Regions from separate parts of the Lactobacillus sp. ESL0791 genome, predicted to be linked through region 1. Evidence: riboswitches for the same ligand, from Rfam matches in the RefSeq annotation. Region 1 holds a riboswitch; the other holds the start of a gene.
The links. A riboswitch is a leader RNA that binds a small molecule or an ion and turns the genes downstream of it on or off. The one in region 1 is predicted to bind thiamine pyrophosphate.

Region 1 (11,700 bases):
TTTGAAGCAATCACCTGCTTGTACCAGTCAAAAGACTTCTTCTTGTAGCGCTTGAAACTGCCCTGTCCGTTATTGTCTTCATCAACATAGATAAAGCCATAACGCTTGGACATTTCTCCTGTTGATGCACTGACTAGGTCAATACAGCCCCAAGGAGTGTAACCCATCACATCAGCACCATCATCAATTGCCCCTGCAATTGCCTTAATATGCTCACGCAGGTAATCAATCCGGTAATCATCAGCAACATAGTGATTAGCATCAGGTCGGTCAACCGCGCCCAAACCATTCTCAACAATAAAAAGCGGCTTTTCATAACGGTCAGACAGCTGGTTCAACGCAATCCGCAAACCAGTCGGATCAATTTGCCAGCCCCAATCACTGGACTTCAGGAATGGATTCTTGACGCCGCCCATCAGATTGCCGTTAACCGTTTCGTGTTTTTCATGAGTCACATCAACAACCGATGACATGTAGTAACTAAAGCCAATATAGTCAACCGGATATTTAGCAAGCAGGTCTAATTCTTCTTGGGTGTAATCAAGATCGCTTAGTTGCACACCGTTGCGTGCAAGCAAGCTCTTGGTGTAAACCGGGTAATGTCCCCGCACTTGCACATCCGCACAGAAGAAGTTATTAGCTTGATTATCCTGCAATGCTGCCAATTGATTTTTAGGATCACAATCATAACTATACGTCGTCGCATACAAAATCATGCAGCCGATCTTCAGATGAGGATCTAATTCATGCCCAATTTTAACCGCCTTGGCGCTCCCAACAAACTGATTATGCCAAGCCTGATAAACATTCTTCTTATCATCAGCACCGTTGGCAGTAACAAGTCCCTGCCCCATTACTGGGAAATGCGCAGCACTGTTGATTTCATTGAAAGTCATCCAGTACTTAACTTTTTTGTAATAGCGCGTCAAGACAGTCCGGGCAAAGCGCTCATAAAAATCAATCAACTGCTTATTCTTCCAGCCGCCATATTTCTTAGCCAAAGTTAATGGCAATTCATAGTGCGAAATTGTAATAACCGGCTCAATCTGATACTTCAAACATTCATCGATTAATGCATCGTAGAATTTCAGGCCCTCTTCATTAGGCTCAGTTTCATCCCCGTTAGGATAAATACGTGACCAAGCAATTGAGAAACGATAGCACTTGAAGCCCATTTCGGCAAACAAGGCAATATCTTCTTTAAAATGATGATAATGGTCAATTCCAATATGATTCGGATAAAATTTTTTCGGATCAATTGAAAAATCAAAATCAGGTTTATTAACCAAATCAATCCGGTCACGGCCTTCAGGCAAAACATCGGCAATCGATAAACCTTTGCCGCCTTCTCGATATGCACCTTCTAATTGGTTGGCAGCCGTTGCGCCACCCCATAAAAAGCCATCAGGAAAGTCTATTGAACTCATTCTTATCTTCCGTCCCTTCTCAAAACGTTTACTGTAAATCTAAGAATTTATCACTTATCTTTATTTTACCAGAAGTCAGTACTTTTACATCATGGTAGTTCTTCATATTAGTGACAATTACCGGCGTGGTAACTTCATAGCCGGCTTCTTTAATTGCATCTAAATCAAATTCAATCAGCGGTTCGCCAGCTTTGACGGTCTGATCTTTTTTAACCAGCGTCTTGAAGCCTTTGCCGTCAAGTTCCACAGTATCCATCCCAATATGAATCATGATTTCAGCACCATTAACGGATCTCAAACCAATTGCGTGTCCGGTTGGGAAGACCATTGCAATCTGCCCATCAACCGGCGAGCAAACCTTGCCTTCGCTAGGTTCAATTGCAGCTCCTTTACCCATGGCGCCACTTGAGAAAACTTCATCTTTTACTTCACTTAAAGGAACAACTGTCCCAGATAATGGGGCAAGAACAACTTCTGCTTCATTGTATGAATCTGCAGCAGCATTTGACTTTTTAGAATCAGCAATCTCGGTAACTTCCGCATTGGCATTATTTTCAGCCGCAGCAACTGCGGGTGCTACTTCGCCCTCAAGCGGAGCATCAACACTATTCTTGCCAAAAATCATTTGAAAAGCAAAACCTAAAACAGTGGCAACAGCCATTGCAATAATCAAGCCGTATACGCGCATATCGATACCAGATTTACTAATAGCATCAGGAATGGAGAAAATACCCATGCCGGCCATGATATAAACCTTAGTACCAAAACCACCAATCAATGCACCACCAATTGCGGAAGCAATACAACTGAGAATAAACGGCTTTTTACGCGGTAACGTTACACCATAAATCGCTGGCTCAGTAACACCGAAGATTCCTGAAACAAATGCAGGAATCGCAATGCTGCGGGTCTTTTCATCTTTGGTTTGTAAAATAATAGCAGCAACAACACCAGTTTGCGCAAATGATGCAGCAAGGGATAAACCTAAAATCGGGTCATAACCCATTGCGGCAATATTGGTCATCATGACGGCAACAAAGCCCCAGTGAACACCAAAAATAACAAATACTTGCCAGAAGGCCCCCATTAATGCACCAGCTAAGATTGGACTGAAGTTGTAAACAGCAGAAACACCTGCAGCAATTGCATCACCAAGCCAAGTAGCGATTGGCCCAATAACGATAAAAGTTACTGGAATGGTAATTAATAAGACCATAAACGGTACTAAGAATGTCTTAACGACGTCCGGAATAATCTTGCGGGCTAATTTATTAACCTTTGAAGCAAACCAGATTGCCAAAATAATCGGGATAACCGATGAAGTATAATTCATCGAAATTACCGGAATCCCTAAGAAGGTCATGTGGATCGGTGCTTGGAAGATTGTTCCCTTAAACAAAGTATACAAAACGGTCTTACTGCTAGTCATTCCGACAATTGTTGGATAACAAAGCGCTGCACCAATTGTGGCACCAAGATAACCATTAATGCCGAATTTCTTGGCAGAAGAAATCCCCAAAATAACCGGCAAGAAGTAGAACAAACTGTCACCAATTGCATTTAAAACGATATAGGTACCTGAGGTTTGTGTTTCCCAGTTCAAAGCAACAAACATTGCATTGAAACCCTTGATCATTCCGGCGGCACACATTGGTCCTAAAATCGGGTTGAAAATGCCAGAGATCAGATCAATAAACCGGTCCATCAAACTCATATTGCTGGTATCAACGTAATCATCAGCAACTTCGCCGCCGTCTTGAAAGCCACCAACTTTCACCAGTGTATCGTAAACATCGGCCACATTATTGCCAATAACTACCTGATACTGTCCACCTGATTTAACAAGTGAAATAACGCCATCAGTTGCCTTCATGGCATCATCGTTAGCCTTCTTTTGGTCCTTCAACTTAAAGCGCAGCCGCGTCGTACAATGCACAACACTGGCTACATTATCCTTACCGCCGACATTGGCGATAATTGCCTTACTTAAATCTTCGTAAGCCACTTTGCTTCTCCCTCAATTTTTCAAAATAAAAACCCGCAAAGTACTAAAGGACGAGTAAAAACGTCCTTTATACTTCCGGGTTAATGCCTGCTTTACCAGTAACACGCCACTAGCATAAATAAACTAATAACTGTTAAACTTTATCAACTTTGTGTGTATTGTTATCACTCTGCCTGTGCGTTACCCGCCAAACATGCAGTGTCAAATACACTTCATCATCCGGCTGCAATTGCCAGCCGGCCTGTTCATGTAAATAAGTCCCGATCTTCAAAACCGTATCATAGGCTTTAGCATACTTGGATTTCATTAATTCCAGCAATGCCGAATCTAGTTCACTGCCCTTCTCATCTTCTTGGCCAATGATATGGCGTACCATGAAGGCCCGCAAATGGGTCATGAAACGGTTAAAATTAAATGATTCCGTGTCCAGCTGCAGACCGTATTGATACTCAATAATCGCAATTACGCCGCGGATTAATTTGGTAATCTTAATCGTATCCTGCAGCTTGGTCTGACCAGAACCAGCATTGATAAAGTGATAGGTCAAATAGACCGCTTCACCATTCGCTAAAGGCAGACCGCTTTTTTTCCTCATTAATCCCAGGGCTTCTTTTGCTACTGCAAATTCTTTCGGAAAAAGTTTTTTCATCTCCCAGCGAACGGTATCCTCACCAAGCTCAATCTGTTCATTGGCCCGTTTCAGCATAAAATCAATATGGTCTGCTAAAACTAAATACTGGTAATCAGAAAATTTAATTTGCAGCTCAGTCGAAGCCAGATCGATTACATCCGTCGTCAGCGATAACGTGCGCGCGTCAATATCCCTGACACTGTCAACCATCTTGATATTTTTCTCAACGGCAACAAAACGGTGTGTAATTTTTTCTTCATCAACGAGGTCGCCCGGCTTTTTGCCAAAACTGACACCATTACCAACGACCACCCACTTATGACCGGTTTCATCGGAGACTAAGGCAGCATTATTGTTAAAATTCTTGATAAATTTCACTCAGGCTGCCTCCTTAAATAAAAAAACCTACAAATAGCTAACAGCAAATATACCGTTATTGTCATTTATAGGTTTATGCCTGATCGAATCAGTAACACACTTATTTACATTTTATATTATAAATCAGTGCTAAAGCGATTTCAATCTTTATTTACAGAAATTTGGGCAGTAATTCACTAAATCTTTTTTATCAAAAATAAAACGCAACTCGGCAAATCGTGGTAAACTACTCTTAATTAAATATCTAAAAACTAGGGGTGCTGTCAAAAGCTGAGACTGGTGCAAAAGCCTAACCCTTGAACCTGTTAAGTTAGAACTTGCGTAGGGAAGTTTTTAAAGCTCTTTTATGGAAATCTTTTACTCATGCTAATTTAATGGGTAAAAGATTTTTTTCTGAAAGAGGTTTCTAATGAAAAATACCAAATTAAGCAGTTTATTTCTTTTGTGGTTCGGCACGGCGATTTCCATTGCCGAAATTGTTACTGGAACCTTAATGGCGCCGCTGGGCTGGGGCAAGGGGATCACCGCAGTCATTATCGGACACGTAATTGGCTGCTTTTTATTTTTGCTGCCAGCTGCTTATCTGTCAGCTATTCAAAAAAAGACGGCCATTACCGTTACCGGAAATATTTTTGGTAAAACCGGGGTTATTTTGTTTTCACTGCTAAATGCAATTCAGCTAATCGGCTGGACGGCGGTAATGATCGTTACCGCGCAGGTTGCCCTCAACAGCATGACCGGCAAACTTTTTCATTTTCAAAACTCGGTTTTAATGGCAATTATTGTTGCAGCCTTAATCATTGTGTGGCTGCTTTTCAACCATGATTGGCTTTTCAAAATCAACAATACGGTTGTCATATTATTAACCATTGGGGTAATAATTATTGCCTGGATTTTTACAACTAAACACTTTCCTATGGCTGGGACCTTCAGAGGCCATATCAGCTTTGGTAGCGCCGTTGAACTAAACGTGACGATGGCGCTTTCTTGGCTGCCAGTAATCGGTGATTACACGTGTCAGGAAAAGCAGCCTTTCAAAAGCAGTTTGGTCAGTGTCAGCGGTTATTTTCTTGGCAGCAGTGCAATGTTTATTTTAGGTTTGCTAACAGTAGTTAAAACCGGGCAAAGTAACTTTACAACTGCCTTAGCACAAACTAATTTAGGACTAGTTACATTATTGATTATTATTTTTTCAACTGTCACCACGACTTTTATGGATGCTTATTCCGCAGCGACCAGCCTTGACAATATCCTGCACCGCGGGCACGTTAATCTGCTGGCCATTCTAGCAACGATTATTGGTCTAGTTATCTCGCTAGCCGTCTCCCTTAATTACTACCAAAATTTTCTAAATGCGATTGGTGCTGTCTTTACCCCGCTCTTTGCCATTCTTTTTGTCAGTATCTTCATTATTAAGCGGAATTTGGGAACAATTATCAATTTTGGCTGGTGGTTAATCGGGGTAATCGCGTACTCCTTTTTACAGCGGTTAGATTTTGTTTGGGGAACAACCTTCCTATTGCTACTCTTTCTATTGATTGGCCTGCTCGTTACCAGCCTCTTTGTTCAGCGGCAAGTGAAGTAGTCACTGAAAAATTTGATAAAAATAAATAGGAAGCTTTTTGGAAAAAGCTCCCTATTTATTTTGCGCCGCAAGTGTATCTTTAAAAAGACGCGCCGTCTGATGGTCGTAGGCGCACATGGTAACCTGCATTTCATAGTCAGCATTATCAGTTAACCATTGCTTGATTGTCTCAAAGGCGATTCGACTGGCTGCCTTAGCCGGAAAACCATAGGCACCCGTCGAAATTGCTGGAAAAACAATACTATGCAAATTTCTTTGCTTAGCTAACTCCAAACAATTATGGTAACAAGCAGCAAGCAGCTCATTATCCTGCTTTATTCCCGAATAAACCGGTCCCACTGTGTGAATCACATATTTAGCGGGCAAATTATAGCCCTTAGTAATTTTAGCTTGACCTGTAGCACAGCCGTGAAGTGTGCGGCACTCTTCTAACAATTTTGGTCCTGCTGCCTGGTGAATTGCACCATCAACGCCTAAACCGCCTAACAGCGACTTATTAGCCGCATTGACAATTGCGTCCGCCTTTATTTTGGTGATGTCAGCTTGAATAATTGTTATTTTTGTCATTTCAAATACATCTGCCTTAAATGTGCTAAATCTTCTTGACTAAAGCCCAATTCCTTAACAAAAAAGCGGTCAAAATCACCCCAGCCGGCACGAATGGTCTCGGTAATCCCACGAATCGCAGTTCCCTCACCCTTGGTGACATTCATTTTTGCAACCATCTGGGTAATTTCATCGTTACTCGGCAGCTGCCGCGAAGCCGCAAAATCGTACAATTTATTGGTCAATAAATAATCACGTGCAATCGTATCATCGCTGACACCCAGCGCCAGTAAAATTAGGGCTGATACCATGCCTGTCCGGTCCTTGCCGGCACTGCAATGATAGACCAGTGCCTCATTTTCAGGCAAAACGAGCAGCTGAGCAAAAATTTTGGTAAATATTTCCTGGCTATGCGAATTAAGCAAAGTTTCCTGGTAAATTTGCCCAATAAAATTATTTTTCAGATCAGGAATGTGGTGAAGAAAACGGTAAATTTTATTACTGTGGTTGCCATCCCTGCTATCAGCATAAACTGGAACGTCAACATACTCAGCCTTGGGCCAAAGCAAATCCGGTGAAGCATTCTTTTCATAGGCCGAACGCAAATCGCAATCTACTGTAATCCTCAGCTTGGTCAATTTAACTTGATCCCTTGCTGACAAAGAACTCAGTGAATCTGAGCGGTAAATCTTATTCCATTTTACTGTTTGCCCAGACTCGTTCTGGTAACCGCCAACATCACGAAAATTTAACGGCCCATCTAGGCTGACAATGCGATCATGTGCCATTTTATTACCCTCCTGTTTAACAACAAGCTTTATTCCCCGTGAGCATAAACTTGTGTTGCCTTTACAGCACGCTTCCAGCCAGCGTATAATTTTTCACGCTCATTTTTAGCCATTTTGGCCTCAAAAGACTGCCCGATCAGTGAAATACTTTTCAACTCATCTATATCCTTCCAAAAGCCCACTGCCAGTCCAGCCAGAAAAGCCGCACCCATCGCCGTTGTTTCCAAGACTTTGGCTCGTTCAATTTTGGTACCCAAGATATCTGCCTGAAACTGCATCAAATAATTATTATTGGATGCACCGCCGTCAACACGCAATGTAGGAATTTCAATGCCAGAATCAATCTGCATCGTGTCAACAACATCCCGTGTTTGGTAAGCAAGCGACTGCAGGGTTGCCTTGATAAAATCATTCTTATTTGTGCCCCGTGTAAGACCATAAATTGCGCCCCGGGCTTCGGAATCCCAGTACGGTGCACCCAATCCGGTAAAGGCTGGTACGACATAAACTTCATTTTCAGAGTTTGATGCAAAAGCATCAGCTTCGGTTTCGGGCGCCGTTTTAATCATTTTCATTGAATCGCGCAGCCACTGAATAGCGCTGCCGGCAACAAAAATCGAACCCTCAAGGGCATAATTAATCTTCCCGTCCAGGCCGTAAGCAATTGTTGTCAACAGATTGTTATTAGATGTCGTCGGCTTTTCACCGGTATTCATCACGATAAAGGAACCCGTGCCATAGGTATTTTTAACCATGCCTTCCTTCAAAGCCAGCTGGCCAATCAAGGCTGCCTGCTGGTCACCGGCCATCCCGGCCAGCGGAATTTCGCCACCAAAAAAATTGTAAGGCTTGGTATAGCCGTAGACTTCAGAATTTGCCTTTACCTGGGGCAACATTTTTTCCGGAATATTCAATAATTTTAAAATATCCTGGTCCCATTTTAGATCGTGAATGTTAAACAGCATTGTCCGTGAGGCATTGGTATAATCCGTCACGTGCACCTCACCATCAGTCAGCTTCCAAACTAGCCAGCTGTCAATCGTGCCAAAAAGCAGTTCGCCTTTTTCAGCACGCTCCTGACTACCCGGAACATGATCAAGAATCCAGCGAATTTTGGTTGCGCTAAAATAAGGATCAATAATCAAGCCGGTTTTTGCCCGAATTGAATCACTGTACCCTTGCTTGATTAACTTTTCTGCTAGAGGCGTTGTCTGCCGTGACTGCCAAACAATTGCGTTATAGATTGGCTTCCCTGTTTCCTTATCCCAAATAACGGTCGTTTCCCGCTGATTTGTAATACCAATTCCAGCAATTTGGTCAGGGCGAATTCCCGAATCAATTAATGCGGTTGCCATCGTTGTCTGAACATTGTGCCAAATTTCTTCGGCATTATGCTCAACCCAGCCTGGCTGCGGGAAATATTGCGGAAATTCTTTCTGCGACGAAGCAACGGTTTTGCCTTGATGATCAATGATCATCGCACGCGTTGAGGTAGTTCCTTCATCAATTGCCATGATATATTTTTTAGTCATTATTTTTCCTTTCTTTGTGAAAGCGATTTATTATTTAAGATAATGATATTAATAAATGATACCCTTTACAAGCGGTAAATGTAACATTTAAACTATCTGTAAGTTATACTCTATTGTATAAATAAAGCTAACAGAAAGAAACAATTAATGAAAAAACAAATTATTGCCCTAATGGAAAAAGAACAATGACTACAGAAATGGGCCTGAATCACGAGCAATTATTATTGATCAAAGGTCATACCAAAACAATTGAAATCCGCTTAAATGATGAAAAACGGCGAAAGTTATGCGTCGCGGACACAATTAATTTTATTGATACAGAAACTGGTGAAACCCTTGCAGTTAAAATAAAGCAGCTGGAAACTTTCACTACTTTTGCTGCTCTTTTTACAAAATATAAGGGTGCAGAGGTCGGCAGTGCTCCGACTGACAGCCTGGACAAAATGGTTTCTGATATGTACAAAATATATTCTCCGGAACAAGAACACAAATACGGCGCTATGGCAATCACGGTTGCACCAATTTAATTCAGTTTACTTAAAAGGCAGGCACACAATGGCAGACACAACAATAAAAATCGCATATTTATACGAAGATTTGATGAACACCTACGGTGATTCCGGGGATGTCAAAATTTTACGTTTTTTCCTAAAAAAAGAGGGCTACACTACACAAATCGATAATGTTTCTCTGGGCGATCCCTTTAATGCTTTTGACTATGATTTTGTCTTTTTTGGCGGCGGGCAAGACTTTGAGCAAACCGTGGTTGCCAAAGATTTGCCGCGGCACAAAGAAACCCTGACAGAATACATCAATGCCGGCCACCCTATGCTCGGCGTCTGCGGCGGCTACCAGCTTGTCGGCACTTATTACAAAACCAATTCCGGTATCACGATCAAAGGCCTGGGTATTTTGCCTTTTCACACCGTCTTCAAGGCTGACAAACGAATGATTGGCAACACACATTACACGACGCAGTGGGGCGAGGTGCGCGCTTTTGAAAATCATTCGGGACAAACTTATTTTGATGATCAAGAAATGCTACAGCCCTTGGGTGACATGATTGAAGGCTACGGCAATAATCCGCAGGATAAAAAAGAAGGTCTGCGCTACCGCAATTTTATCGGCACCTATTCCCATGGGCCACTACTGCGCAATATCAATGTTGCCAAGGCAATCATGCAAATGATTTTGGAATGGCATGAAAAGCGGGTAACAGCGTAAATATAAAAAATGAGGTTCGATAATGAACTTCATTTTTTTCTTTATAGTTCCAAAATTGCGTTAAACACACTCTGCGGCAACTTGATATTATTTTGTGTTGCCCGCCGCTTATTCATGCTCTGCCGTCTTAATAAGGAAGCCTTTTTCGAAATACTCTTTTTTTCACCTGAAACTGCTGCATTCTTACGCAGTGGCGGTACGTCGACCCGGGCTAGGGCCTTGCCCTCAACAATTGCCTGCACCGGTGTTGGATAAAGCTGCCGCGGTACCGTCATCTTTAATTCACGCACCAGCTTTTGCGTCATCTGTGGCGCGTCCTGCCGGTGCACCACAAAGGCTAGTGAATCAACCGGTGCGTAGTTAATATCCACTTCTACTTTTACCAGGTCGCTTACTTCATAATCCGAAAACTCCGTGTTCAGGCTGGCATAGCCATGCGAAACTGACTTCAATTCCGAAAAGAAATGGTAGGCCACTTCCGACAACGGCATTTTACTAGTTACCAGAATCAGTTCGCCATTATTATCCATGTCTAACAGGCTGCCCTTATGTTGCTCAATCAGTTTTAAGACTGCGTTCAAATTATCGCTGGGAACCGTAATTTCTGCTTCGACAAATGGTTCCTCAACATAGTCAATTAAACCAAAAGCCGGAAATTGGGCCGGATTATTGATCTGCATCTTTTGCCCATTTTTCAGATAAACATAATAAGTTACGTTAGGTGCCGTCGTTAAGACATCTAGGCCGTATTCGTCATGCAGCCGCTCTCGGATAATCTGCAAGTGAAAGGCACCTAAGAAGCCGCAGCGGAAACCCACACCTAATGCCTCTGACCGCTCTTCGGTATACGAAAATGAAGTATCATTCAGACTCAACTTAGTAATTGCCTCTTTTAAGGCTGGAAAATCATTGTTCTTGGGATAAAGTCCAGCATAGACCATCTGCTTAGCCGTTTGGTAACCAGGCAAAGCTTCAGCAGTGGGGTTCTTCTTAGCGGTTAACGTGTCACCAACCCGCACTTCTTTAGGATCTTTAATGCCAGTCACCACATAGCCAACTTCCCCCGCTGACAGTTCTTTTTGTTCGTGCATGTTGGGACTAAAAATACCGATACTTTTTGCCAAAAAATCAAAATTTGTCTGCATAAACTGCAAGTTTTTGTCCTGACCGAGGTGTCCATCAAGCAGCCGCACATAGGCAACAACCCCTTGGTAGGGATCGTACAGAGAATCAAACACCAGGGCTTTTAACGGTTTAGCCGCATCCCCCTGAGGAGCGGGAATTCGCTCCTTAATCGCTTCCAGTACCTCTGGCACACCTTTGCCCGTTTTAGCTGAAATCATTAGAGTATTTTCCTTGGTAAAACTCTCATCCAGTTCATGCAGCTGCACTAGGGTCTGTTCAACATCGGCTGAAGCCACATCAATTTTATTGATTACCGGAATTAGAACCAGGTGATTTTTCTTAGCAATCCGATAATTAGCAATTGTCTGTGCCTGTACGCCTTGAGTTGCATCAACCAATAAGAGTGCACCCTCCGTGGCCGTTAAGCTTTTGGCAACCTCATAGCTGAAATCAACGTGA
Region 2 (13,014 bases), 1.3 Mb from region 1:
AGCATTTTCTTCTCCTTTTCACAAAAGTAGCAAGAGCAAATTATCCAATATTTTTGAATATTCCTTGCCCTCCTTCTAAAAAGGAAATAGCAAATTGCATGCCAAGCTCTGGTAAACAATTTGCTATTTCTTTTAAATCATTGCTCTAAAGCGCTTTTACTGGCGCGGAAAAATAATTTGGTCAATATAAATTAACTCGGAAAGGGGTATTTTCACACTATAACTGTCTTTTATCACACTAAAAGCAGTTTCAATCTTCTGGAGTTCCTGTTTATGCTTTTGCGAAAATTCTTTCTCGAATTCCGGATCCAAATCATTGGTTTCTTTTCTGATTAATCGCTCAATTAAATAGCTGATATGCACATACAAGGTAAACTTTTGTTTATTCGACAGGGTCAACGAAAAAGTTCGTTCCAATTCCTGGATAAAAATAGTGATATTTTCAATTACCTTAGGCGCATCCAGGATCGTAACCGAATTGATTGTTCGTTCGAGTGAAAAATTTTTGACAAGGCTATCGGAAATAGCAGTAATTTCTTGCTCCGAAAAAATATTCTTCAACCAGCTCTTCAATTTGGCTGTGCCTGCATCAGACAAAATCTTTTCAAGCGAAATAAAATCCATCCCTTTTATCGCTGGATTTTCAGTTCCGATAATTCCCAAAACATCATACATTTTACCGATAGTGCGAACCTTGTGTTCATCTTTTAAAGCCTGATATTCATACGGAATAATCTTGATTTTCCTGTTAGTTGCTGGCAGACACCGTTCTAACATTCGGGCAAGGTGGGTGGCCGTGCCAATTCCAGAATAGCAAGTCGTCAAGATAACTTGCGGGCGGTTATTTTTCGGATAGGTTAATTTGATTTCCAGTTGGCTGGCTTGTTTAGCCAATTTTTCAATTTCCTTGAAACTGCGCTTTTTTAAAATGCTTTCGCCTACTTCCAGTGCAAGCGAAGTTGACACGTTATTCATTAATAAAATTGGCGCATTGAGCTGTCGCGGAAACAAAGTTTCAATTTCTTTTAGTGATCCCATGTCAACTAAAATAATCAGACCATGAGTAACGTCATTATTTTCACTGTAATCAATTATTTCATTGGCAATCTGCTTCGCACCGACATTAATCGGCATATCAAATGCGTCCAGAACATGGGTGTTAAGCAGGCGGTTGACCACATTGGCAATACTGCCTGCAGTCGCATAGCCATGAGCAATTACGATGGCCTTCTCCAGCCCTGTCTTTGTTATTATTTCCAGCTTATTCAGATAGATCGTCAAAAAAACATAATCAACTTCATCTAGTTCAATTTCAAGTGTATCTTTGATCAAATTGATTAATTTTGTAACGTAAGTATATACATCCGCATATTGTTCTTGAACTGTCCGCTTTAATCGCAGCAAAATCTGCCGATTAGCCATTTCATTTGTATTCCACTGAATTTTTTGGCGCTCAAATAAATAGTAGCTAATTGCATAAATTGCGTTGCCACTGACTTTTAACTGGTAAGCATTTTTCAATTGGTCAAACAAGCGCTTAACATTTTCAATGATATACGAGAGCAAAGGAAGCTGTTTGCTATTGCCTTTTTCAAATAACAGCGTGTCAAATAGCTGATAAACGATCTGCTTTAATTTAGATTCACACTTATGCAAATCATAATCACTTTGCGCATAAGTTTCAGTTAATTGCAGCAAACTGTTAAGAAAGATTTTCTTTTCCGGAAAATTTTGTGCGATCAAATCTTCTGTCAGTGTCTCATCAGTGATTACGCGCGGCTTCCCCGGATTCTGATACAACTCAAGTTTGCTGTTAGTTAATACGTCGGACGGCAGCTGATATGCTGTAAGCATTATCTCTTTTTTGTTTTGCTGTTCGGCATTTGCTTGGGCAATTGTCATCTTAATCGCATTCTTTAGGCTGCCGATATTGCCGGCAGGCTGATAATTGCCCAGCATCTCTACCACCTGATCACTGACCTTGAGTGTTTTTCCAATTTTCTTTTGCTCATTGTTAAGCAAAGTGTAAACCAAATTTCGCCGTTCCTCTTTTCCCCGCTTACTAAGCGGCGGCAAGGTTATTTTCACAGGAATCCTGCGCATAAAAGTGGTCAAAAAATTGGTATCCAAATCTTCTGTGGTCGCAAAGCACAAGCGGACATTAACTTTCTTGCCTTTTTTCGTTTCTCCCACAGGATAAACTAAGCCTTGATCCAAGTAGGTAAATAATTTTTCTTGACCCTTAGGACCCAAACGGTGAACTTCATCTAAAAATAAAATACCGCCATCTGCTTCAACAAAGGCACCTTGATGGTCACTGTCAGCACCGGTAAACGCACCCTTAGTGTAGCCAAACAGGCTGCTCGTCAGCAATTCGGGATTATCGGCATATTGGGCACAATTAATCGTAACAAACGGCGCTGAATGAGAAACTAACTTATGCGTACGGCAAAAACGATTAATCAAACTCACCAAATAACTTTTACCGGTTCCGCTCTCACCCGTGATCAACAGCGGCAACCCGCCGTTAGGGTATAAAATTGCTGCTCGGACGCGTTCAATACTTTCTTTTAAGCTGGGATTAATTTTAGTAAAAGTTTTTAAAATATCTTCCCGTTCATTTTGCTGCTGCACCTGCGCAGTTGACTGATAGACATTTTGCGGCAGTCGATAATTTACTTTTTCAAATTCTGCTTTATGGAAAAAATACACCGGCCGGGAATCAATCTTGACTAATTTTTGTTCGTTCGCAAGCTGGTTTAAATACACGCTGACGGTATTACGCTTTGCCTTTAATCTTTTAGCAATCCCACTGGCAGTATATTCCTCACCAAGATTTGCTAAATCAATTGTTTTAGTTTGCGTTTTAAGATAATTGAGAATTTCATTTTTGAGCATTGCAAGCCTCCGCTGCTATCAATCGCTTTCACCACTAATTCTAACGCTAAGTACTATCTTTTAATAAAATAATTGCAAAATTCGTTAACTTTTTCGCCTCTTAAAGCTAATCATTTGTAAAATTTTTTCAATTCTCCCGAAAAAATGTCAAACTGCTTTTATAAGCTATTGGTATTCTATGCAAACTAAAGTAAAATATTAATTGAGTTAAGTGGAGGGGAAGCTGAAATGGTAAAACTTAAGAAGCCAGTTGTCATCGGCATTGCCGGCGGCTCCGGCAGCGGCAAAACCACGATTGCGCATAAAGTGGCCGAGCAGATGAACGCCAACGAACACATCATGATTATGACCCAAGATGCGTACTACAAAGACAACACAGGAATTTCAATGGCAGAACGCATGAAGATTAACTACGATCATCCCGATGCTTTTGACGTTCCCTACTTAACTAAGCAGCTCAACCAGCTTTTACATTATCAGGCAATTGAGCGACCGATTTATGATTTTAAGGCGCATACCAGAAGCAAGCAGACAGAACATATCGAACCTGCCGATATCATCATACTGGAAGGAATTCTGGTCCTGTTTAACAAGAAAATTCGTGACCTGATGGACATCAAGGTTTACGTCGACACCGACGACGATATTCGCTTCATCCGCCGGCTGGAACGCGACATGAACGAGCGCGGACGCTCGCTTGATTCCGTAATTACGCAATACATGGCAACAGTCAAGCCAATGTATAACCAGTTCATCGAACCGACCAAACGTTATGCTGATATTATTATCCCCGAGGGCGGTAAAAACAATGTGGCGATTGACATGCTGACCACCAAAATGCATTCCATCTTAAATCAAAAAGAACAATAGACATTAAAAAAACTGCGGCAGCTGCCGCAGTTTTTTAGTGTAATCTAAGAAATACTCTTCGTTAAGCAATTTTAGGTTTTAAAGTTTTATCAAACAGATTTGTAATTAATTTGACTAAGACACCGTCAAACAATATTGCCGAAATCATGTTGGTGATAAACATGGTTATCTGAACGGTGACGGAAAATGCATACCAGCTGTACATGATGTACGACGAGATAAAAATGCCTAGGCCGGCAAAAAGTGCCCCGGTGAGCACGCTTGCCCACGAAAATTTCTGGTAACGTTCTTTTTTCGGGAAAAAGCCAATTTCGTTGGTTGCTCCCTGAATCAAGCCGGAAATGATTGTTTGCGCGCCCCATTGGCCGCCGATTGCCATTTCAACAATTGATGACAGCACCTCACCAACGGTACCCGAACCGACCGTGGGCACAAAATACATTGCTAGCGGCGCAGCCATCAGCCACAAGCCGGAGAAAACAGTGTCCGTCACTGGAGCAAAACCAGTTGGAACCAGCAATAATTTTATCCAGTTATACGCGCCGTTAAAACCGTAAGTATAAATAATACCCATGATAATTCCAATCAGTGCCACCAAGATAATTGATTTAACATTCCACCTTGAAGATCTCGTAAACATAAAAAACTCCTTCTAATTTTATCAATTAATAAATCAGAAGGAGTTAAATAAATACCATTAAAACACTTCCCTAGCGCAGGTATTGTCCCGTTCAGGTTCCAAGGGTATTGTCTCAGCTTTGGTATTGCACCCCTAGTGATCTATTTTTTATAAATTCAATTTATTATACCACAGTTATCACGGCAGCTTAAAAAAGTTTTAGCCTTTGACCGGTGCCAGCTTTTTCAGCCCTGGCAGACTCATCATTACGATAAAACTGATGATGTAAAGGGCTGACAAGAAACCCATGACCACCGTCAAATTATAGTGATCCATCAGAATGCCAATAACCACCGATGAAAAACCGCCGATTGCCCGGCCGATATTCACGATAATATTATTAGCACTGGACCTGATTTCCGTTGGGTAAAGGCGGCTGATGACCGCACCGTAGCCGCCGAACATTCCGTTGGAAAAGAAACCGACAACTGCCCCAATCAGAAGCAGGGTCACCATGTTAGTTGCCAGGCTCAAAGTATAAACCATGATGGCGGAACCGATTAGGAAGATGCCAAAAGCCCGCCGCGGACCAAAGTAATCAAAGATTGAACCAAAGGTCATCATGCCGATGCTCATCCCAACAATTGTGGCAATCATCCATAAGCTGGAATTGGCAACGTTTAAGTGCAACTGTTTTTGCACAATCGTCGGCAGCCAGTTCATCAAGCCAAAGTAACCGGCAATTTGCACCGTCATCATCAGCATCAGACCAAGACTTTGGAAGGTTAATTTCGGTGTAGCGAACATCTTCTTAGCAACATTAGACAGCAGTGAACCTTTTTCTTCAGAACGCGCAGTCAAAAATTGCGCACTTTCGTGCAGGTGCTTTCTGATAAAGATTGTCAAAACAACCGGTACAATGCCCACCAAAAAGAGCATATGCCAGCCGGCAGTCGGAATCACCCAGGCCGCAATCAGCGCAGCCAAAATCGCACCAACCTGACCGCCGACTGCCGCAATCGAGGTCATTTTCCCAATCTGTTTCTTAGGAAAGCTTTCAGCAATCAAAGCAATACCAACCCCGTATTCACCGCCGGCACCGATACCGGCAAGAAAACGGAGGGCATAAATTAGATAAATATTATTGGCAAAAGCCATGCAGGCCGTTGCCACCGCAAAAATAATTACCGTGTGGCTAAAAGTTTTAACCCGGCCGATTTTATCGCCCAAGATGCCAAAGGCGATACCGCCGACCAGCATTCCCAGGTTGGTAACCGATGAAATCAGACCCGCAGCGCCACCTGACAGGTGCAACTCGGCAATCATCGAACTCATCGCAAACGATAAAAAAAGCACATCCATGTTTTCCAACGCAAAACCTGATGAAGTTGACGCAATGGTCCACTTCTGGTCGTTAGTTAGTACATGATTGTGCTGCTTAGTAGTATCCATATTCAATTCCTCCAAAACGAATGCTCTCTGTCATTCAATTATTTCTTCGAAACTATATTTTACTCGTTTTTTAAATTTTTACAAATATTATTTATATTTAGTTAAATTTACTGAAGCCGGCAAGTCGTTCCGTGGTCATGTCACGAATAATAGCCGTTGCTAGCTTAACCGCATTTCTGAAGTCTTCGTATGCAGTAAAGCAATACGGTGAATGTTCATAACGAACAGGAATGCCAATGACGACGGTTGGTGCCCCGTTTTCATAATACATGGCCGCACCGTCCTGGCCGCCGCCGGTTCTAACGGACCGTGTGTAAGGAATCTTATTTTGGTCGGCCAAGTCACAGACATACTGCTCAAATTTCGGATTCGGCAAAAATGACGTATCCATGTCGCGGATCATTGGTCCCCGCTTTAGGCCTGTCTGGGACAGCCAGGCAGGTGTAAAGGTATCATCCGCTGGACAAGATTCAAGGACAATTCCCAGATCAGGCTTAATCTTTCTCGTGGTCACATAAGCACCGCGCAGGCCGACCTCCTCCTGGCTGGAAAGCGCGCCAACCACGTTAAAATTGGTTTCTTCGCCTTTTAGTTCATCTAAAATAGCGACCATAGCGCCGGCACCAAAGCGGTCATCGAAATCCTTGCCAAAGAAGAGACCATTTTTATCGTTGTATTCGCACTTCACGTCGACAAAAATTGGGCAGCCCGTATCAATCTTGTAATCATTGATCGTTTCTTCGCGCGAACTCGAACCAACATCAATCGACATGTCAGCCACCTCCGGCAGCGTATTGCGCTCGGCCTGGGTCATAAAATGCGGCGGTTTTGTGGCAACGACACCTGGAATATACTCCCCGTCACGGTTACGAACACGCACCCGCAGCGCCGGAATATTATACTTTACCCAGCCGCCAAGCGGAACGAATTTGATCATGCCGCTGGGACGAACAGCCTGGGTGATAAAACCAACCGAGTCGGAATGGGCATCCATCTGAATCACCGGCCGCCCCGGTTTATTTTCTTTTTTGGCGGCATAAGCATTCAGCATCCCGTCAACCTCGACATCGGCCAGATCCTTGACCGTTTCCGTAAATAGCTTAACAAATTCTTCTTCAAAGCCAGATGTTGAATTGGCATCGGAGAAAGCCTTCATCATTTCAATTGCTTGTTCTTTTTGCATTTTGACCTCCTATTAATTCATCCCATCTATTTTAGCAAACACAGCAAGAAATGGTTTTACTTATTAGCTTTTTGCGGATATTTATGCCGGAAATAGCAATATGCTAGAGACCCAAGCCCTGGAATCACTAATCCCAATAGCGATGTAACCGGATCTCCCAAGAAGTTATTCGCTAAAATCAGCAAAAAGGCAAGCGCAGCAATGATCACCGTCCACGGATAAGCCCAAACTTTATAAGGCCGCGTCGCATCCGGTTTGCGCCAGCGCAATACCGGAACCGCCAAAATCGATAGTAAGTTAAAGATTGCCCCAGAAAAGACAACCAATGAGGTCAGCTGATCCAAATTACGCGTCAAGACAAGTAAAATCGAAATCGTCATCTGCATAAACAGTCCATGATCCGGTGTCTTGTACTTCGGATGAATATGGCCTAAAGTTTTCCAAAGCAAGCCATCCTTGGAAACGGCGTAATAATACCGGGAGAAAGCCAGAACCATCCCATTGAGTGAACTGGCCATCGCCAAAACCATAGCAATGGCAACGAAAAGAATTCCGGCGGTACCCATGAAAGTCTCAGCCACATCTGTTCCCAGATACAGTTTTCCCGCTTTTAAGGACGCATGAATTGCCTGCGGCGACAGCGACCGGTAGATGGCAAAATTAAACAGCGTGTAAACTAAGGTTGTAAATCCAACCGACAAGATTAGGGCCTTAGGCAAATTCTTTTGCGGGTTCTTCATCTCACCAGCAACGGTATTCAGGTTAGTCCAGCCTTCGTAAGCCCACAAGGAGGCAATCACGGCAAAGCTGACCATGCTGATTAACGAAAAAATATTGTTCGTTCCCGCATTATGCATACTTAATGAAAGATCTGGAGAAAACTTACCCCAGAAAATACCTAAACCAATAATGATCACCAGCGGCAAAACCTTTAATACTGTGAAGAAGTTCTGCACCATTTGACCAACATTAACACCAAAATAATTAATAATTGTAAACACGACAATCAACCCAATTGCCAGTAATTTAACAGTCCAATAATCAAACGCAAAAAATGTCTTCAGCGCCATTGGCAGGGCTATGGCAATTGCGGCAATCGAACCGGGGCCGCCAATAACAATGCTTTGGAATGTGAACATGTAACCGACAACCGGAGAAAAGGCATCCGACAAATAAACGTAAATGCCTCCAGTTGCCGGATTCATTGCCCCCAATTCCGCAAAGCAGAGGCTTCCCAGCAGTGTGACTAAACCCGCCAGCAGCCATGCCAGCAATGCATACCCCATCGACATGTTAGAACGCTCTAGCACATAGGAACCAATATAAAAAATCCCCGAACCAATCATGATTCCAATCAAAATATTGCTACCACCAAACACACCAATCGTGTGCTTTAATTCGGGATCTTCACTCTCATTATTTTTCAATAGTAAACTCCTTCCTGTTTATAAAAGTATATGTGATTAATTTAGCATATTTTTAACAAAATATGAATAACTTTTGGCAAAATAATTAAATATCTTGTAGATAAAGGCTTGGGGTTAGGTATAAAATTATAATTGTAGGTTTTAAGATAAGAGAAAATAAAAATTAGCAAATGAACTTCCTGTTTGAGTTTGAATATTTTGCTAATTAAATAATTATTTTTCCAATTTTATAAATATAAGAAGGTAAATCATGGGATTAACAAAAACATTATTACAAGCTACAAGTCAAACTAAACCGGGAAAGCGTAATTTAATTACGGATGTCCCCGGGGTTAAGGTGGGCCAGCAAACGATCATTAACGACCACTTTAAAACGGGGGTAACGGCAATTATTCCCGGAGAGGGCAACTGCTTTCGCGATAAGTTTGTTGCCAGCAGCCAGGTAATCAACGGCTTTGGCAAAAGCATCGGACTGGTTCAAGTAGAAGAACTGGGCACAATCGAAACACCACTTCTGCTGACCAACACCTTTGCTGTCGGCACCGCGCAAACAGAATTAATTAAAACCATGCTGAAGGACAATCCGGAAATCGGCTTGTCAACCGGAACGGTCAACCCGATTGTTTTGGAATGCAATGACGGTGAAATTAATCATATCCGTGATTTTGGTGTTCAGCCGAGCGACGTTGATGCGGCGCTGGCAAACTGCGGCAAAGATTTCGAAGAAGGCTGTGTCGGCGGCGGGACCGGCATGTGCTGCTATGACTTAAAAGGCGGAATCGGCTCTTCCTCACGACAAATTGCGATTGATGGTCAAACCTACACAATCGGCGCACTTGTCATGGCTAACTTCGGCTTCTTGGAGGACTTGACCATTTACGGCATCAGAATCGGCCAAGAGTTGGCCCATGTCGCAAAGGAGAAAGAAAAAGGCAGTATCATTACCGTCATCGCAACTGATATTCCATTTAACGAGCGGCAATTAAAGCGGATTGCCAAGCGGTCAAGTGTCGGCATCACCCGCAGCGGATCCTTTACCGGCAACGGCAGCGGCGAAATCACTTTGGCCTTTTCTACCGCCAACCGGGTTGCTCATTTTCCGCAAAAGGAATTGTCAACCCAAATGGCAATCACCGACGATAAAATTGACCGCTACTTCCGGGCTACGGTCGATGTCGTCCACGAATCAATCTTAAGTGCGTTGTGCCACGCCACCACCACGCTTGACCGTGAGGGAAAACCACGGCTGTGCTTAAAAGACGCACTCTTGAAACTGGACAACGCGGATGCACAATACTTACTTACCAACCTGGGCCTCATCTAACAATCTGTCTGCAACTTATCATTTACACATCCACAGAAAAAGCCATTGCTTCCATTTTGATAAAGATTTACCCTTTTATCAAAATCCTCAATGGCTTTTGTTGTTAAAATTTAAAATTGGTAATGAATAACGTCCTTAAATTGACTTATCAGCTGCTGATTCTTTGCATCCCCGTCATCTAAATTGGCAGAGTAAAAAACAGGAACGGGTTTGCCGGCAGCCGCAAGCCGCTGACAGGTTTCAACAATGATCGTGTTCAAAATTGATGCGCCGATTACGGTTGAAGTAGGACCGACTTTTTGCTCTGCGCCTTCAATGGTGCAGGCACCGTCTCCAACATCACCATGGTTATCAATGACAATATCAGCCACCTCAAACAGCCGCTTGCCGCTTGAATGCCGGCTTGTAACCGATTGTGAATACTGTAAATTAGTCAGACCAATCACCGTTACACCCTGCTTTTTAGCAGCCAATGCCATGTCAATAATAATGGGATTGCGTCCAGAAACAGAATGTAAGATTAAAACATCTTCTGACTGAAATTTGACATTATCAGCCAGGACCGAACCATAACCCTCTAGCCGTTCCATTTTGCTGGTGGAAGTAATCGGCTGGCAATTCAGCATGACTTCCTTGCCAAAAATCGCGTTCATGGTAATCATGCCGCCGGCACGGTAATACATTTCTTCCGCTAAGATTCCGGCATGGCTGGCACCAAAGACGTAAATTGAATGGTGGTCAGCATTGGCTTTAACTAACGTGTCAATTGCCTGCTCAATCTTACCTTGTTCATTTTTTTCGACATCTGCCCAAATTTGTTTGATTCGTTCAATATAGTGGTACATTTATATTCCTCCAAATAGCGCGCCAACAAATTTAGCAATGATTGCCCAAAGTGATAAGTCATTACCACCGAAGATCAGGATCCAGTTACGGATCGTGTGTCCCATTAACGCCCCTGAAAAACCAACTAAGGCAATCATGAAAATTGAGGCAATTGCCGTTCCAATAACTGCACCGCGAACACCGCCTTGGCCTTCGCCAATAATTGCAGCCCCGCCGCATTCAAAGAATGAAGTAATGACCATCGGCACAAGCACAATGCCAAAAACATTAGTGACATTGGCAATTAATACCAAGATCGTGGAAGTGATAAATGCGGAGATGAAGCCGATAATCACTGCATTAGGCTTGTAGTTAAATAAAATTGGGATATCAAATGCTGGTTTGGCACCCGGAACCAATTTTTCCGAAATTCCCTGGAAGGCCGGAATAATTTGGTTAACCAGGAGCCGCACACCGTAGAGTAAAATCAGAAGTCCGCCGCCGAAGTTGAGCCCAGCAGTAACAGCGACCATGAAGAGGTTGCCGCCTTGCGGCACCAGCGTAGGTGCAATCATTCCCACAATCAAATCAACGACAAACATAACTAACCCACCGCTGATTGAAATTTCACTAAAGAATGATAGACCCTTAGGAATTTTTAAATCTTCGGTTGAATGCTCTTTGTTACCAACATATTTAGCCACAAAACCCGAGATCAGCGACAAAATGGTCGTTGGGTGTCCGATGAGAAACGAATCATCACCGGTTGCTGCCCAGACATATTTTCTAAGAATCCACGGGGCAACCGAAAAGTATACTGCCGCTAAAATCGCACTAACAACAATTAACACTGGGCCACGTAAGCCGCTTTCCACGCCGCCGGCAACAATCACAAATGGAACCCACCAGAGCATATGCCCAGTCAAGAAAATCGACTTAATCGGTGTAAAGCGGGCAATTAGTAAGTGGATAACCAAGGCCAGAAACATTGCGATTCCGACCGCACTACCAAACTTTGCCGTAAACGTGGCGTCGGATAAGCCCTTAGAAACTGCCACACCCATTTTCGTTTGGACCGCGGTATTAATATTGGAAACTTCGGCCGTAAGCATATTTACACCCGCAGTCAAAATTACCATCCCAAATGCAGCAGATAAACTGCCCTTAATTATTTCCGCAAATGGTTTCTTTTGGACAATCAAGCCAATCATTGCTATCAAAGCAATTAAAATTGGCGGGTCCTGCAAAATATTTCCGGAAATAAAATTTAAAATATTCATTACAACATCCATTAGTTATTAGTCTCCTTTTGTTTCAAGTAATCTTCTAAAGCAGCTTTAACCTCATCTTTGTCCATATACTTCTTAATTGGGTAAATTGGCTGCGAGGTTGCTGTACGCAAGCTTTCTTCCAATTCGTGGCTCGTAAAGTAAACATCCGCCTTTGTTGCCTTAGCGGTCGCAATATCGGTATTTTCGACCGTGGCATCAATGCCTAATTCCTTCACTACTTTGTCCAAGGTCATTTTAAGAACCATTGAACTGCCAACACCAAATCCACAAACAGCTAAAATTTTCATTTATTAATCCTCCATTTTATTTAAAATTGAAATAATCTTGTCTTTCTTACCAGTTAAAATTGTTTGAAAATCATCTTGATCCATAAAGATGGTCATCACTTTTTGCAGGCTCTCGAGGTGGCTTGCATTATCAGTCGCGGCCATTATCAAAAAAATTTTCACAGGTTTGCCGGCCAAGTCAACCGCTTCATGGGTTACAAGCAAGCTCATTGACATTTTATTGACCCCTTCGCCGGGGCGTGCATGCATGAGCGCAAAGTAATCAGCTAAAACCATGTAGGGGCCGTTATCACCAACGCTTTTAATCATGTTGGTAATATATTTTTCTGAAATAGACTGATTGGCAATTAATGGCTCACTTGCAAGCTTCACCGCTTCCTGCCAATTCGCAATACTATCGACTACTTGAACATTTTGTTCGTCAAAAATCACTTTTGTTTAATCTCCTTTACTATTGAAATAAACCATTCCTTATCATTAATTCCGCGCATAACCAAATTCATAAACGGCTCAACTGCCGCTTTATCTTCATTACGAATCATCAAAAGCGATACCACATCAACCTGGTGCCCGTCCCACGCAATTGGCTTATCTGAGACATAAATTGCAATACAGCTGACATCAACCTTTTGGGGATCACCATGAGGAATCGCGAAGCCATTCTCTAAGTAGGTGGTTTGAAATTGCTCGCGTTTTAAAACAGATTTTTCATAATTTTGTTCCTTTTCATGAGAAGACCACTTATTTTGTTTAGTTAAAAACGCAATGACTTCCTCTTGATTTGCGGCACTGCCAAAAAAAATTTTATTTTTTAAAATCGTGCAGATTTTTGACCAG

Region 2: it holds a riboswitch for thiamine pyrophosphate, as region 1 does, so the genes downstream of both, PT285_RS07485 (ECF transporter S component) here and cytX (putative hydroxymethylpyrimidine transporter CytX) in region 1, are expected to answer to the same signal.

Annotation. Positions count from the first base shown of each region.
Region 1 covers NZ_JAQTHU010000001.1:199,387-211,086, reverse strand. The annotation lists gene PT285_RS01070 (glycoside hydrolase family 1 protein) at 1-1,427, opposite strand, end outside; gene PT285_RS01065 (beta-glucoside-specific PTS transporter subunit IIABC) at 1,456-3,432, opposite strand; gene PT285_RS01060 (PRD domain-containing protein) at 3,566-4,441, opposite strand; TPP riboswitch at 4,685-4,786, shown strand; gene cytX (putative hydroxymethylpyrimidine transporter CytX) at 4,851-6,026, shown strand; gene PT285_RS01050 (O-acetyl-ADP-ribose deacetylase) at 6,078-6,593, opposite strand; gene PT285_RS01045 (tyrosine-protein phosphatase) at 6,590-7,360, opposite strand; gene glpK (glycerol kinase GlpK) at 7,390-8,892, opposite strand; gene PT285_RS01035 (ASCH domain-containing protein) at 9,078-9,419, shown strand; gene PT285_RS01030 (type 1 glutamine amidotransferase) at 9,448-10,116, shown strand; gene lepA (translation elongation factor 4) at 10,158-11,700, opposite strand, start outside.
Region 2 covers NZ_JAQTHU010000001.1:1,526,137-1,539,150, forward strand. The annotation lists gene PT285_RS07470 (PTS sugar transporter subunit IIC) at 1-5, opposite strand, end outside; gene PT285_RS07475 (sigma 54-interacting transcriptional regulator) at 157-2,898, opposite strand; gene udk (uridine kinase) at 3,127-3,768, shown strand; gene PT285_RS07485 (ECF transporter S component) at 3,830-4,408, opposite strand; TPP riboswitch at 4,459-4,552, opposite strand; gene PT285_RS07490 (MFS transporter) at 4,607-5,839, opposite strand; gene PT285_RS07495 (M42 family metallopeptidase) at 5,937-7,022, opposite strand; gene PT285_RS07500 (APC family permease) at 7,079-8,449, opposite strand; gene PT285_RS07505 (P1 family peptidase) at 8,700-9,773, shown strand; gene PT285_RS07510 (SIS domain-containing protein) at 9,884-10,618, opposite strand; gene PT285_RS07515 (PTS ascorbate transporter subunit IIC) at 10,619-11,890, opposite strand; gene PT285_RS07520 (PTS sugar transporter subunit IIB) at 11,890-12,177, opposite strand; gene PT285_RS07525 (PTS sugar transporter subunit IIA) at 12,181-12,609, opposite strand; gene PT285_RS07530 (PRD domain-containing protein) at 12,606-13,014, opposite strand, start outside.